Skermanella rosea: one gene and its partner. The protein of the gene in region 2 interacts with the protein of the main gene of each other region in a pairwise test. Links are inferred from orthologs where the notes say so. Each region holds a gene or a part of one and is shown on either strand. Other genes may lie near its edges. The genes, in order: JL101_RS07565 and mrdA.

Region 1 (7,212 bases), 850 kb from region 2 along the record:
TCATCTCGGACCGTCGCGGCGCCGGCATCCGGGCCCAGATGGTCATGCTCGCCCTGGCCTGCGCCCTGTTCTTCCCCGCCCTGGCGGCGGGTGAGCTGTTCGGGCAGCCGGTCACCGGGCTGGTCGCTCCGGTCGGCGTCTCGGTGCTGTTCGGCGCCTTCCTGTTCGGCGTCGGAATGCAGCTCGGCGGCGGGTGCGCCTCCGGAACGCTCTATACGGCCGGTGGCGGCAATACCCGCATGATCGTCACCCTGCTCTTCTTCATCGTCGGATCGGTCGTCGGCGCCGCGCATCTGCACTGGTGGTCGGCGCTTCCCTCGATCGGCCCGGTCTCGTTGGTCGGCAGCCTGGGTGCACTGCCCGCGCTGGCCCTGAACCTCGCCGTTTTCGCGGCGATCGCGGGCGGCACCGTGCTCCTCGAACGGAAGCGCCACGGCGCCCTGCGCCCGGGCAACCGGACCACCCATCAGGGCTGGCAGCGCTTCGTGCAGGGACCCTGGCCGCTGGTCTGGGGCGGCGTGGCCCTGGCGGTGCTGAACTTCGCGACGCTCGCCCTCGCCGGCCGGCCGTGGGGCATCACCTCCGCCTTCGTGCTGTGGGGAGCGAAGCCGTTGGACGCGCTCGGCTTCGACGTGGCCTTCTGGCCGTACTTCTCCGCGCCGGACCGTGCCGCGTCGCTGGAGAACAGCATCTTCCAGGACATCACCTCGGTGATGAATTTCGGCATCATCCTGGGAGCGCTGCTGGCGGCAGGCCTTGCCGGGCGGTTCGCCCCGGTCTGGCGGGTGCCGCTCCGGTCGCTTGCCGCGGCCGTCATCGGCGGGCTGATGCTGGGATACGGCGCGCGTCTCGCCTATGGCTGCAACATCGGCGCCTATTTCAGCGGCATCGCGTCGGGCAGCCTGCACGGCTGGGTCTGGCTTGTCGCCGCCCTGGTCGGGAACGTGGTCGGGACGAGACTGCGTCCGCTGTTCGGGCTGGAGGTCGAGAAGACTCCCCGCGAAACCGCCTGCTGAAACGAAACGGGCCGGCACTTCCCCGCGGGGAAGCGCCGGCCCGATCCAAAGCCGCCGGCCTTCGGGTCAACGCGCCCGGGTGGCCGTATCCTCGCGGAGGCGCTGCGCCAGTGCCGGCGTCACCTGCCCGTCGACCGGCAGGTTGGCCTCCTGCTGGTACCGGCGGATGGCGGCGCGGGTCCGTTCGCCGATCCTGCCGTCCACGGCCCCGACATAGAAGCCCCGCATCGTCAGGCCTTCCTGGACCTCGACCTCAGGGGTCGGGGTATCGGGCCGGTTCCGCGAATAGACCTTCGGCAGGTGGAAGCTGACATGGTCCAGCAGCTCCTGGCTCGCGCAGCCGGTCACCGGCAGCCGAGCCGCCTGCTGGTACTGCCGGATCGCTTCCGCGGTGCGCGGCCCGAACCGTCCGTCGATGCCCCCCGGGTCGAACCCGTTGACGGCAAGCTCCCGCTGAATGCCCTCGACCATCGCGGTCGGGGCGGGCTGGCAGGCCGCCCAGGCCGGGCCGCCCGCCAAGAGCGTCAGCATCGCCGCGCCGACGCACCATCCCGCACCCTTCATCCACACACCTCTTTCGATCACCCTGTCCTCAGTCCGCCGCTTCGCTGTCGCCTTGCCCCTTGATGCGCTGGGCCAGGGCCGCGGCAAGGAACTCGTCGATGTCCCCGTCCAGCACGGCGCCGCTCTGGCTGGTTTCCACGCCGGTCCGCAGGTCCTTGACCATCTGGTAGGGCTGCAACACGTAGGAGCGGATCTGGTGCCCCCAGCCGATGTCCGACTTGGTGGCCTCCAGCGCTGCGGCCGCATCCTCCCGCTTCTTCAGTTCCGCCTCGTAAAGGCGCGCCCGAAGCATGTCGAAGGCCTTGGCACGGTTCTTGTGCTGGGACCGTTCCTGCTGGCACTGCACGACGATGTTGGTCGGGATGTGCGTGATGCGGACCGCCGAGTCGGTCTTGTTGATGTGCTGGCCGCCGGCGCCCGACGCCCGATAGGTGTCGATGCGCAGGTCCTTGTCCAGGATCTCGACGTCGATCTTGTCGTCGATCACCGGGCTGACCGCGACGCTGGCGAAGCTGGTATGCCGGCGCGCCTGGCTGTCATAGGGGCTGATCCGGACCAGACGATGGACGCCGGCCTCCGTCTTCAGCCAGCCATAGGCGTTATGGCCCTTGATCTGCACCGTCGCGGACTTGATGCCCGCCTCTTCGCCGGCGCTCTCTTCCAACCATTCGGTCTTGTAGCCGTGCTGCTCCGCCCAGCGCAGATACATGCGCAGGAGCATCTCGGCCCAGTCCTGGGCCTCGGTTCCGCCAGCGCCGGCGTTGACTTCCAGGAAGCAGTCGTTGGCATCGGCCTCGCCGGACAGGAGGCTTTCCAGTTCCAGCTTGGCGGCTTTGTCCTTGAGCGCCAGCAGGGTGTTCTCCGCGTCGGTGACGACGGTCTGGTCCTCTTCCGCCTCACCCATCTCGATCAGCTCGATGCTGTCGTTCAGCTCGCGCTCCAATGCCCGATAGCCGTTGACCGCGGAGTCGAGCTGGGTCCGCTCGCGCATCACCTTCTGCGCGCGGTCGGCATCGTTCCAGAGATTGGGATCCTCGGAGATGGCGTTCAGTTCGTCCAGGCGCCTGACTGCATTTTCCCAGTCAAAGATGCCTCCTCAGCAGCGCCAGCGATTCCCTGATCGCCTCGGCAGCCGCTTCGATCTCGGCTCGCATGGCGGGCCTCCTCGTCGCTATTGTTCAAGATCTCTGTTCAGTGACGCTTACTTAGACCCTTGAGGCTTCCGCGCCAAGGGTCAATAGAGACCGCCCGTGCCCGTCGAGACAGGCGCCTGCTCCTGCCCTTGGGGACGGCCCGGCGGCGGAACGCTGCCCGGCGGGAGGAATGCGCCGCCACCGGGACCGGAGCCGGACGCGATCTCGCTGCCGTCCAGGACGACGTAGTCGCCGGGACGGGGCTCGGTCCCCGGCTTGAAGGCCTCCCAGATCGCGTTGCGCTGGCCGGGCTCGGCAAGTTGGCCGGTCGCGGCGTCGACGCGGACCAGCCGGATGCCGGGCGGCATGCGGAACGGCGTCGCCGGCTCGCCCTTCAGGGCATCGGCCATGAAATCCTTGAAGACCGGAGCCGATACCGAGCCGCCGGTCTCCTTCGCGCCCAGCGAGCGGGGCTGGTCGAAGCCGATATAGAGGCCGACCGCCAGGTCGGGGGAGAAACCGACGAACCATGCATCCAGCGAGTCGTTGGTGGTGCCGGTCTTGCCGGCGAGCGGCTTGCCGATCGACGAGATCATCCTGGCGGTGCCGCGCTGGACGACCCCTTCGAGGATGGAGACCATCTGGTAGGCCGTCCGCGGGTCGATCACGCTCTCCCGTGCGTCGGGCACGTCCGGGACCGCGAGGTCGGGCGACCACTGGATGCCGCCGCAGTTCGGGCAGGGCCGCATGTCGTGCTTGAAGACCACCTTGCCGGTATGGTCCTGGATACGGTCGATGAAGGCCGGGATCACCTTCTTGCCGCCGTTCACGATCATGGAATAGGCGGTGGTCATCTTCAGCACGGTGGTCTCGCCGGCCCCGAGCGACATCGACAGGACGGGCGGAAGCTTGTCGACCACGCCGAACCGCTCGGCATAGTCGGCGACCCTGTCCATGCCGATGCTGTTGGCGAGACGTACGGTCATGACGTTGCGGGACTTCTCCATGCCGACCCGCAGCGTGGTCGGCCCGAGGAAGTCTTCCGAATAGTTCTGCGGCCGCCACAGCGCCTGTCCTGGACCCGGCTGGATCGCGAAGGGCGCGTCCATCACGAGGCTCGAGGGCGTGAAGCCGTTGTCCAGCGCCGCCATGTAGACGAACGGCTTGAACGACGAGCCGGGCTGGCGCAGCGCCTGGGTGGCCCGGTTGAACACGCTGATCCGGGAGCTGAAGCCGCCGCTCATGGCCAGCACGCGGCCGGTATGGGGGTCCATCGCGACCAAGCCCCCCTGTACCGCCGGGATCTGGCGGAGCCCGTACGTGCCGGAGGGCAGGTCCTTGCCCTTCGCGTCCTTGGCGACCGGCTCGACCAGGATGACCTCGCCCTGGGCCAGAACGTCGCCGGCCTGCCTGACCTCGGGGCCGGTCCTTTCGCCCTCGACCCAGCGGCGCGCCCATTTCAGCTCCGACAGCGGGATGCGGCCCCGTCCGCCGTCCGCAAGGCCGATCTGCGCCTCGCCCGCCTCGACCTCCAGCACGGCGGCCATCTGCCAGATCTCGCCGCCGGCCGGCACCGGCATCTCGGCAAGCTGCTTCGCCCAGTTCTGGAAGCTCTCGAGCTTGCCGACCGGGCCGCGCCAGCCGTGGCGGCGATCGTACGCGATCAGGCCGTCACGCAGGCTGCGCGTCGCGATGTCCTGGAGTTGGGGGTCGACGGTCGTCCGCACGGAGTAGCCGCCTTCGTAGAGCTTCTGCTCCCCGAAGCGGGCGAGAAGCTGGCGGCGGACTTCCTCCGCGAAATAGTCGGCGGTGACGTACTCGGTCTCGTCGCGCCGGCGCACCTCCAGCGGCTCGGCCTTGGCCTGGGCGGCCTCCTCCGCGGTGATCGCGCCGTCCTCCTGCATCCGGCCGATCACCCAGTTGCGGCGCGCCACGGCCGCGTCGTGCTGGCGGACCGGATGATAGTTGTTCGGCGCCTTGGGCAGCGCCGCGAGATAGGCCGCCTCGGCGATCGTCAGTTCGTCCAGGGGCTTGTTGAAATAGTTCAGCGCGGCGGCGGCTACGCCGTAGGAGCGGTTCCCCAGGAAGATCTCGTTCAGGTACAGCTCCAGGATCCGGTCCTTCGTGAAGGCCTGCTCCATGCGGAAGGCCAGTATGGCCTCCTTGATCTTGCGCTCGAACGACACCTCGTTGGTCAGCAGGAAGTTCTTGGCGACCTGCTGGGTGATGCCGGAGGCGCCGATCATCCGGCGTCCGCTCGCGACATTCTCCACGTTGACGACGATCGCCCGCAGGATCGCGCCGAAATCCACGCCCCGGTGGCTGTAGAAGTTCTGGTCCTCGGCGGAAATGAAGCCGCGGATCACGCGCTTCGGCATCGCCTCGATCGGGATGAAGACGCGCCGCTCGGTCGCGAACTCGGCCAGCAGGCGCCCGTCCCCGGCATGGACGCGGGTCACGGTCGGCGGCTGGTAGTCGGCCAGCTGGCTGTATTCCGGCAGCCCCTGGCTGTAATGGTGGATTGCGAATACCACGCCGCCGGCAGCCACCACGACGAGGAAGAGAACGGCGGACAGGATCCCGGCTAAGATACGCATTAGTATTCCACGAACGATGAAAAGGCCTCGCGGCCCGTCCGGCCGCAGCCTGAACGGACCAGCCTGTCAGGATCTAACCTGCGGGCGCACACTCTAGCAGATCGAATGCGGCTATGTTGAGGTCAAGACCGGCTTACGCCGGTCCTTGCGGCGAAATACCCATCGATGCTCCGCTGGATCGAACGCGCGATCCGCGCCCGGTGTTCCGCCTGCTCCAGCAGTTTCGCGTCCTGCGGGCTCGACAGGTAACCCAGTTCCATCAGCACCGAAGGCACGTCCGGAGCCGTCAGCACCGCGAATCCGGCGGAGCGGTGGGGGCGCGGCACCAGCCTGGCATGCCGCCCGACCTCCTCGACCAGCAGGTTGGCCAACCGGCGGGACTGGTTCATCGTGTCGCGCTGGGCCAGGTCGATCAGGATGCTCACGACCTCGTCGTTCTCCGCCGTCAGGTTGACGCCGCCCAGGGCGTCGGCCCTGTTCTCGCGGGCCGCCAGCATGTCGGCCTCGCGGTCGGACGCCTTGTCCGACAGCGAATAGATCGACATGCCGCGCATGTCGCTGCTGCCGATCGAGTCCGCGTGCAGGGAAATGAACAGGTCGGCGCCGGCCTCGCGCGCCAGTGCCACGCGGTCGCGCAGGCGGAGGAAGACGTCGCTGTCCCGGGTCAGGACGACCCTGTACCGCCCGGTGGCGACGAGCTGGTCGCGCACCACCCGGGCCATCGCCAGCGTGATGTCCTTCTCGTAGACCCCGGTGACGCTGATGGCGCCGGGATCGACGCCGCCATGGCCGGGGTCCAGCGCGATGACCCGCCGCGCGTCGGTCCGTGGGCTTGGCCGGCGGGGCGGCAGCGGCACGGCTCCCAGGGCGGCCAGGGTCGCCGGCCCGTCACCAGCATCTTCCCGAAGGCCCGCCGGCATCTGCGGCGGGACGACCGCGGCGGCCGTGGGGGACATGGTGACGGCGACCGTGTCGGTCGGCAGGTCCGGAAGCCGTGGAACCGAGCGGGCGGCGGCGGTGCTCAGGGGGACGGTGTAGGCCGGCGCCGGCGGCGCGCCGTCGGCGCTCCCCCTCGTTCCGACAACCCGGCTCAATTCCGCCGCGAAGGTGCCGGGCCCCACCGACTCGAGGTCGAGCACGAACCGGGGCTGCCTGCCGTCGCGCGGCGGGATGAGGAACGCTTCCCGGATGCGGACCGGACCGGCAACCTCCAGCACCAGCCGGAGGGTGCCCGGACGGAAGGAGGCGTAACGATAGCCGCGCACCAGCCCGGCCGCGGCACCGCCCCGGTTGGCGGAGGCGTCCCAGTCCAGGTCGGGCAGATCGACCACGACCCGGTAGGGGTCGGGCAGCGTGAATACCCTGAAATCGATCTGGTCGGTGACCTCCATCACGAATCGGGTCTTGTCCGGATGGACGCCGAGCCGCGCATCGACCACCGCGGGCCGCGCAGCCGCCTGCCCCGCGTGCGCCGCGGCCAGCCAGAAGACGGCGAGGATCAGGAACAGCGCGCGCAGCGTCGGTCTCCGAAAGGGCACGAACGATCGATTTTGCCATAGATATACCCTAAGAAAATCAAAGTGTTCAAGCATGATCATCACAAACCGCCTCAGTCCCGCCACGTCGCCGCCCGGAGGGCCGCCGTGTGCCGCGCCGGTTGAGCCGCCGCACACTGTCACCATTCCAACAAGACAATTCTGTGATTGAGGAATGCGGCGCCCCCCATTATGGTAGGGGTGCGACATACCGCATTCCGCCGATCCCCACTTGGGAGAGGCGGCGTCGCCTTCGGGTAACGTGCTGCCGCTTATCGGTTTTTTTTCAGGCAGCGCACCGGCCGGGTGGCGCTTACGGAACCTGCGGTGGAGGAGAAACCTTGAAGCTGGCTTCGGCCCCGTCGGG
Region 2 (7,045 bases):
CACCCTGGTGGCGAGCTGCCGCGCCTATGTGCACGCCTTGAACAAGCTGCTGACCAAGCGTCAGAAAACGGCGCCCGAAGCACTCTCCGCTTGAGTGGTTTGCGGCGTTGCTCTATTCAAACGGATGGTGGTTCGTACCCCGAGCCTCCATCCAGATTACCTCCGACGGCGGCTCGCCAATGAGCCGCCGTTGTCTCGGATGGGCCGCGTCAACCGGATGAAGAGTTAATCAACTCCATGTTTTCCAAATTGCTCGGCGTCCTGTCGGCCGACATGGCGATCGACCTGGGTACGGCCAACACCCTCGTGTACGTCAAGGGGCGGGGAATCGTCCTGAACGAGCCGTCGGTCGTCGCCATCGCCACCATCCGCGGCAAGAAGCAGGTGCTCGCGGTCGGCGACGAGGCCAAGATGATGCTGGGGCGCACGCCCGGCAACATCCAGGCGATCCGGCCGCTTCGGGACGGCGTCATCGCCGACTTCGAAGTCGCCGAGGAGATGATCAAGCACTTCATCCGCAAGGTGCACAACCGGCGCAGCTTCGCGAGCCCGCAGGTGATCATCTGCGTGCCGTCGGGCTCCACCGCGGTCGAGCGCCGAGCGATCCAGGAATCGGCCGAGTCGGCCGGCGCCCGCCGGGTCTTCCTGATCGAGGAGCCGATGGCCGCCGCGATCGGCGCGGGCCTGCCGGTGACCGAGCCGACCGGAAGCATGGTGGTCGATATCGGCGGCGGCACGACCGAAGTCGCCGTGCTGTCGCTGGGCGGCATCGTCTATTCCCGCTCGGTCCGCGTCGGCGGCGACAAGATGGACGAGGCGATCATCGGCTATATCCGCCGCAACCACAACCTGCTGGTCGGCGAAAGCTCGGCCGAGCGGATCAAGAAGGAGATCGGCTCCGCCTGCCCGCCGGAGGACGGCGAGGGCCGGATCATGGAGATCAAGGGCCGCGACCTGATGAACGGCGTTCCCAAGGAACTGATCATCAGCGAGCGCCAGATCGCGGAGTCCCTGTCCGAACCGGTCAGCGCCATCATCGAGGCGGTGAAGGTGGCCCTGGAGCACACGGCGCCGGAACTGGCCGCCGACATCGTGGACAAGGGCATCGTCCTGACCGGCGGCGGCGCCCTGCTCAGCAACCTGGACTATGTGCTGCGCCACGCGACGGGCCTTCCGGTCTCCATCGCCGACGATCCGCTGTCCTGCGTGGCGCTGGGCACGGGCCGGGCTCTCGAAGAGATGAAGACGCTTAAGCACGTTCTCATCCAGATGTACTCCTGATATTCATAATTGGCGCGGCAAACTCCCTCCAGGAGGGCTGCCGCCCGTGCAACCTCCTGACATCCGGCTTTCAGCCCCGCAGAGCACAGGAAAGGCCCCGTGAAGACACGTGCCACCGGATCCGTGGTTCGTCTCGCCGCACCCCTGCGTGCGCTGGCCCAGCGGTTCTCGTTCCTTCTCCTGGTGTTCGCCGCCATAGCCCTGATGATGGTCGGCAAGGTCGACACCGTCCTGGTGGACGGGCTGCGCGTCCGGGTGACCGATGCCTTCGCCCCGATCCTGGACGCGATCTCCCGCCCCGCGGCGACGGCGGCCCATTTCGTCGAGAGCCTGCACGAGATCGTCAACCTGCGGGGTGAGAACGAGCGGCTCCGTCAGGAGAACGCGGCCCTGCTGCAGTGGCAGCAGGCGGCCCAGCGGCTCGACGCCGAGAACCGCAGCCTGCGCAGCCTGCTGAACTACAAGCCCGAACTGGCCGCCTCCTATATCACGGCCCGGGTCGTCGCCGATCCCGGCGGCGCCTTCGTCCGGACCGTCGTCGTCACCGCCGGCCAGCGCGACGGCGTCAGGCCCGGCCAGGCGGCCGTGTCCGGCCGGGGATTGATGGGCCGCGTGGTCCAGGCGGGGGAATGGTCGTCGCGCGTCCTGCTGATCACGGACCTCAACTCGCGCATCCCGGTGGTGATCGAGCCGTCGCGCCAGCGCGCCGTGATGGGCGGCGACAATTCCGGACAGCCGCGCCTGCTCTACCTGCCGGGCGACGCCGCGCCGGCGGTCGGCGACCGGGTGGTGACCTCGGGCCATGGCGGCATGTTCCCGCCGGGGTTGCCGGTCGGGCTGGTCGCGGAGGTGGGCGAGAGCGCGATCCGGGTGCAGCCCTTCGTCGATCCCGGACGGGTCGAGCATGTCCAGCTGGTCAATTTCGGGCTTCCCGGCGGCCTTGGCGCCAATGCCCCGGCGGACGCCGCCGGCGGCTTGAACTGACGCCGGCGGGACCCTGCCCATGACCGGCGGCTTCTGGAGCAGGATCGACCAGACGGGGCGCAACATGGCGCCCCTGGCGATCACGGCGGCCCTGATGCTGGTCGGCATGGTGCCCCTGCACCTGCCCAACTATGCCCCGGTGGCCCCCATGCTGCCGCTGATGGCGGTCTATTACTGGGTGATCCACCGCCCCGACCTGCTGCGCCCCAGCATGGCGTTCGGCCTGGGCCTGCTGCAGGACCTGCTGAGCGGCGCCCCGCTCGGGATGACGCCGCTGATCCATGTGCTGGTCTATTGGGTGGTGCTGACCCAGCGGCGTTTCTTCCTGGGGACGTCCTTCGCGATGCTGTGGTTCGGGTTCGCGCTGGTGGCCTTCGGCGCCGGCTTCGTAGGCTGGCTCGCCTGGTCGATCCTGAACCTGCGGCTGCTGTCGCCCAACTCCGCCCTGATGCAGTCGACCATGACGGTGGCGGTGTTCCCGCTGTTCGGCTGGCTGTTCATCCGCATCCACCGCGCCTTTCTCCAGGCCTGACGAGGTCCCTTCCCGCCATGGAGCGCGATACCGATAGATACCGCAGCCTGACCCGGCGGGCCTTGATGCTGGGCGGCATGCAGGCCGGCCTGCTGTCGACGCTGGTCGCCCGGATGTATTACCTGCAGGTGCTGGAGTCCGACCGCTACACGGTGCTGGCGGACGAGAACCGGATCAACATGCGGCTGCTCGCCCCGTCGCGCGGCCAGGTGCTGGACCGGTTCGGCGTGCCGCTGGCGGTGAACCAGCAGAATTTCCGCGTGGTCATGGTGTCGGAGCAGGCGCGCAAGATCGACCGCATGCTGACGCTGATCTCGGAGATCGTGCCGCTGACCGAGGCGGACTGGCGCCGCATCACCCGCGAGATCCAGCGCAAGCGCGCCTTCGTGCCGGTCACGGTGAAGGAGAACCTGACCTGGGACCAGGTCACCATGATCGAAGTGAACGCCCCCGACCTGCCCGGCGTCTCGATCGAGGTCGGCGAGCTGCGCAGCTACCCGTACGAGGCGGCGACCGCCCATTTCCTGGGCTATGTCGGCGCCGTGTCGGAGTCCGAGCTGAACGGCGACCCGGTCCTGGCGCTGCCCGGCTTCCGCATCGGCAAGTCCGGCATGGAGAAGTTCCACGACGCCAGCCTGCGCGGCGTCGCCGGCACCAGCCAGCTGGAGGTCAACGCGGTCGGCCGGGTGATCCGCGAGCTGTCCCGCCAGGAGGGCCAGCCCGGCCGAGACATCACGCTGACCATCGACATCGGCCTGCAGCAATACGCCCAGGACCGGCTGAAGGAGGAGAAGAGCGCCGCGGCCGTCGTGATGGACGTGCATACCGGCGGCATCTATTCCATGGCGTCGAATCCCAGCTATGATCCCAACCTGTTCACGACGGGCATCAACGCGGAGACCTGGGAGGACCTGCTGTCCGACCCGACGACGCCGCTGACCAACAAGGTGGTCGCCGGGCAGTACGCGCCGGGCTCCACCTTCAAGATGCTGGTGGCGCTGGCGGCGCTGGACAGCGGCATCGTCGGCCCGCGCCACACCGTGTTCTGCCCCGGCCACATGGACCTGGGCGACCACCGCTTCCATTGCTGGAAGAAGGGCGGGCACGGCACGCTGGACCTGGTCGGCGCGCTCAAGCATTCCTGCGACACCTTCTTCTACGACCTGGCGCGCCGGATCGGCATCGACCGCATCCACGACATGGCGAAGAAGTTCGGCATGGGCCAGCGGACCCAGCTCGACCTGCCCAGCGAGCGGCCGGGGCTGATGCCCAGCCGCGAGTGGAAGCAGGCCAACCTCGGCAAGTCGTGGACCCAGGGGGAATCGCTGATCGCCGCGATCGGCCAGGGATACGTGCTGGCGACCCCGCTCCAGCTGGCGGTGATGCTGTCGCGGCTGGTCAACGGCGGCTTCGCGGTCAAGCCGCACCTGACCAAGCAGATCGAGCGCGGGCCGGCGGAACAGACCGCCTGGCCGTCGCTGGGGGTCAACAAGGGCCACCTGGACCTGGTGCTCCAGGGCATGAACGCCGTGATGAACCAGCCCGGCGGCACCGCCTACAAGATGCGCATAGCAGAGGCCGGCTTCGAGATGGGCGGCAAGACGGGCACCAGCCAGGTCCGCCGGATCACCATGGCGGAGCGCAGCACCGGCGTCCTGAAGAACGAGCAGCTGCCGTGGCGCCAGCGCGACCACGCGCTGTTCGTCGGCTTCGCGCCGCTGCACGCGCCGCGCTACGCCTGCGCCGTCATCGTCGAGCATGGCGGCGGCGGTTCGGCCGTGGCGGCGCCGATCGCCCGCGACATCCTGCTGGAGGTCCAGCGCCGCGACAGCGCGCGGGGCGTGCCCCAGGTCTCCAGCGCGGTCCCGGCGGAGCCGGCCCAGCCGGCGCCGCCCCCGGGATTGGGCGACAAGCCGGGGAGGATCGGCGGATGAACGGCGATTTCCTGGGCCACCAGCCGGAGCTCTCGCTGGGCGAGAAGCTGTGGCAGATCAATTGGAAGCTGATCCTGCTGCTGACCGCCATCGCCTCGGTCGGGTGGGCGATGCTCTATTCGGCGGCCAACGGCAACGTCGACCCCTGGGCGTCGCGCCAGGCCGTCCGGTTCGGCGCCGGCATCTGCGTGATGGTGGTGGTGGGCCTGATCGACCTGCGGCTCTGGATCCGCCTGTCCTATCCGATCTACGCCGTCGCCCTGGTGCTGCTGATCGCGGTCGAGATCGTCGGCGAGATCGGCATGGGCGCGCAGCGCTGGATCGACCTGGGCATCATCCAGATCCAGCCGTCGGAGATCATGAAGATCGCGATCGTGCTGGCGCTCGCCCGCTACTTCCATGCCGCGTCGCTGGAGGAGGTCGGGCGGCCGACCTTCCTGATCGTGCCGCTGCTGATGGTGCTGGCCCCGGTCGGGCTGGTGATGAAGCAGCCGGACCTGGGCACCGCGCTGATGGTCATGATGGTCGGCGGGGCGATCTTCTTCCTGGTCGGCGTGCGGCTGTGGAAGTTCGCCGTGATCATCGCGGGCGGCGCCGCCTCGATCCCGGTCGCGTGGCAGTTCCTGCACGACTACCAGAAGAACCGGGTGCTGATCTTCCTGAACCCGGAGAACGACCCGCTGGGCGCCGGCTACCATATCACCCAGTCGAAGATCGCGCTGGGGTCCGGCGGCGTGGCCGGCAAGGGCTACATGATGGGCAGCCAGAGCCATCTGAACTTCCTGCCGGAGAAGCAGACCGACTTCATCTTCACGATGCTGGCGGAGGAGCTGGGCATGATCGGCGGCACCGGGCTGCTGCTGCTCTACAGCCTGCTGATCGCCTACGGCGTCATCATCGCGCTCCGCTGCCGCAACCAGTTCGGCCGGCTGGTGGGATTGGGCGTCTCCACCAACCTGTTCCTCTACGTGTTCATCAACATCGCCATGGTGATGGGCCTGATCCCGGTGGTCGGCATCCCCCTGCCCCTGATCTCCTACGGCGGCACGGCGATGCTGACGGTGCTGTTCGGCTTCGGGCTGGTGATGTCGGTCTATATCCACCGCGACGTCCGGATCACCCGCCGCACCGTCGCCGGGGAACTGTGACCGGAGAGCCGTGGCGGACTGGTAAAAAACTGTCATGGAAGCGGTTTTTTGGCATCGACAAGGCGGGTCCGCTTTGCTATCTACCCCTCGTCGCTGGGCAACGGTCGGGAACGAACGAAACACGGCGGCGGACATTGCGGGTGCATAGCTCAGTTGGTAGAGCAGCTGACTCTTAATCAGCGGGCCCAAGGTTCGAGTCCTTGTGCACCCACCAAATTCAGAAGGCCCTGGAGAGCGACGCTTTCCAGGGCCTTTGCTTTTCCGGCTTAATGGCGTTTTGCAGACTGGTCAGAAGGCATTTTACAATTCTGATCTGGCGGCACTGAAGCGATCCTACTATAGGATAGGGACACATCAGATAAGCCTAACCCCGCCTAGCCGGCGCTGCTATACGATCATCCATCTCCTCTCCATAATTGCGAGACGCCCCGCATGGTTTCCCCTGCAAACGTGTTCACGCCGACCAAGGAAATTCAGGATACCGACCGCTTCGCCGGACGGCAGGACCAGTTGCAGGCATTGGCCGATGCGTTGGAGATGGAGGGTGGCCACATCGTAATATACGGGAACCGCGGCGTGGGAAAATCCAGCCTCGCCCGGCAACTCCAACTGATGTCGCAGAATGACCCTGCGGTCATAAAGCGTTTGAAGCGTGAGCCATTCAGTCCTTTCGATTTCATACCGGTCTATCTCCAATGCGATGACAGCATTACCGGAGTGGAAGAGCTTCTGGTGCGGTTGCTAACTAATGCGGATGCACTTGGTGATTGGTTGCCTTTCCGCATTGTCTCTCGCGAGCGGACCGCTGAAGCGTCGGGTACCTTGAAGCTCAAGATTGTGGATGTTGGCGGCAAGGGCGGATCTAAGTTTGTGGAGAAGCGCGAGGAGGTCGAGGCCGACCTGTACGGTTTGTTCGCCACCGCTCTCAAGGAGATCACCAAGGCTGGGGTGGCAGGCTCCGGCGTCTTGATAATCATCGATGAGTTCGATCGTATCAAGGACAAGGCGGGCCTTGCGTCGATCCTCAAAAGTGTTGGGTCTGACATGGTCAAGTTCGCTCTGGTCGGTGTCGCCACGACGCCTCAGGAACTCATCCGCGACCACGAGTCCGTCGCCCGTCAGTTGACAGGTGGCTGCGTACTTGTGCCGCCCATGAGCGATCAGGA

Evidence for each region.
Region 1: the proteins of mrdA (region 2) and JL101_RS07565 interact in binary tests that used the Escherichia coli proteins (3 or more experiments, as listed by UniProt). The link is inferred for Skermanella rosea from one-to-one orthologs.

What each region holds. Positions count from the first base shown.
Region 1 is NZ_CP086111.1:1,632,901-1,640,112, reverse strand. The notes cover bases 2,563-5,618. They hold JL101_RS07565 (penicillin-binding protein 1A), read right to left. Parts: upstream 5,311-5,618; coding sequence 2,815-5,310; downstream 2,563-2,814. Other genes in these bases: JL101_RS07560 (N-acetylmuramoyl-L-alanine amidase), read right to left, coding at 5,433-5,618. Also shown: JL101_RS07580 (YeeE/YedE family protein), read left to right, coding at 1-1,016; JL101_RS07575 (peptidoglycan-binding domain-containing protein), read right to left, coding at 1,083-1,580; more of JL101_RS07560, read right to left, coding at 5,619-6,848. UniProt on the Escherichia coli protein: Cell wall formation. Synthesis of cross-linked peptidoglycan from the lipid intermediates.
Region 2 is NZ_CP086111.1:787,177-794,221, reverse strand. What follows is about bases 2,384-5,272. They hold mrdA (penicillin-binding protein 2), read left to right. Parts: upstream 2,384-2,814; coding sequence 2,815-4,731; downstream 4,732-5,272. Other genes in these bases: rodA (rod shape-determining protein RodA), read left to right, coding at 4,728-5,272; mreD (rod shape-determining protein MreD), read left to right, coding at 2,384-2,797. Outside these bases: JL101_RS03725 (2-isopropylmalate synthase), read left to right, coding at 1-94; JL101_RS03720 (rod shape-determining protein), read left to right, coding at 238-1,281; rod shape-determining protein MreC, read left to right, coding at 1,381-2,265; more of mreD, read left to right, coding at 2,285-2,383; more of rodA, read left to right, coding at 5,273-5,879; JL101_RS03690 (AAA family ATPase), read left to right, coding at 6,312-7,045. UniProt on the Escherichia coli protein: Catalyzes cross-linking of the peptidoglycan cell wall. Responsible for the determination of the rod shape of the cell. Is probably required for lateral peptidoglycan synthesis and maintenance of the correct diameter during lateral and centripetal growth.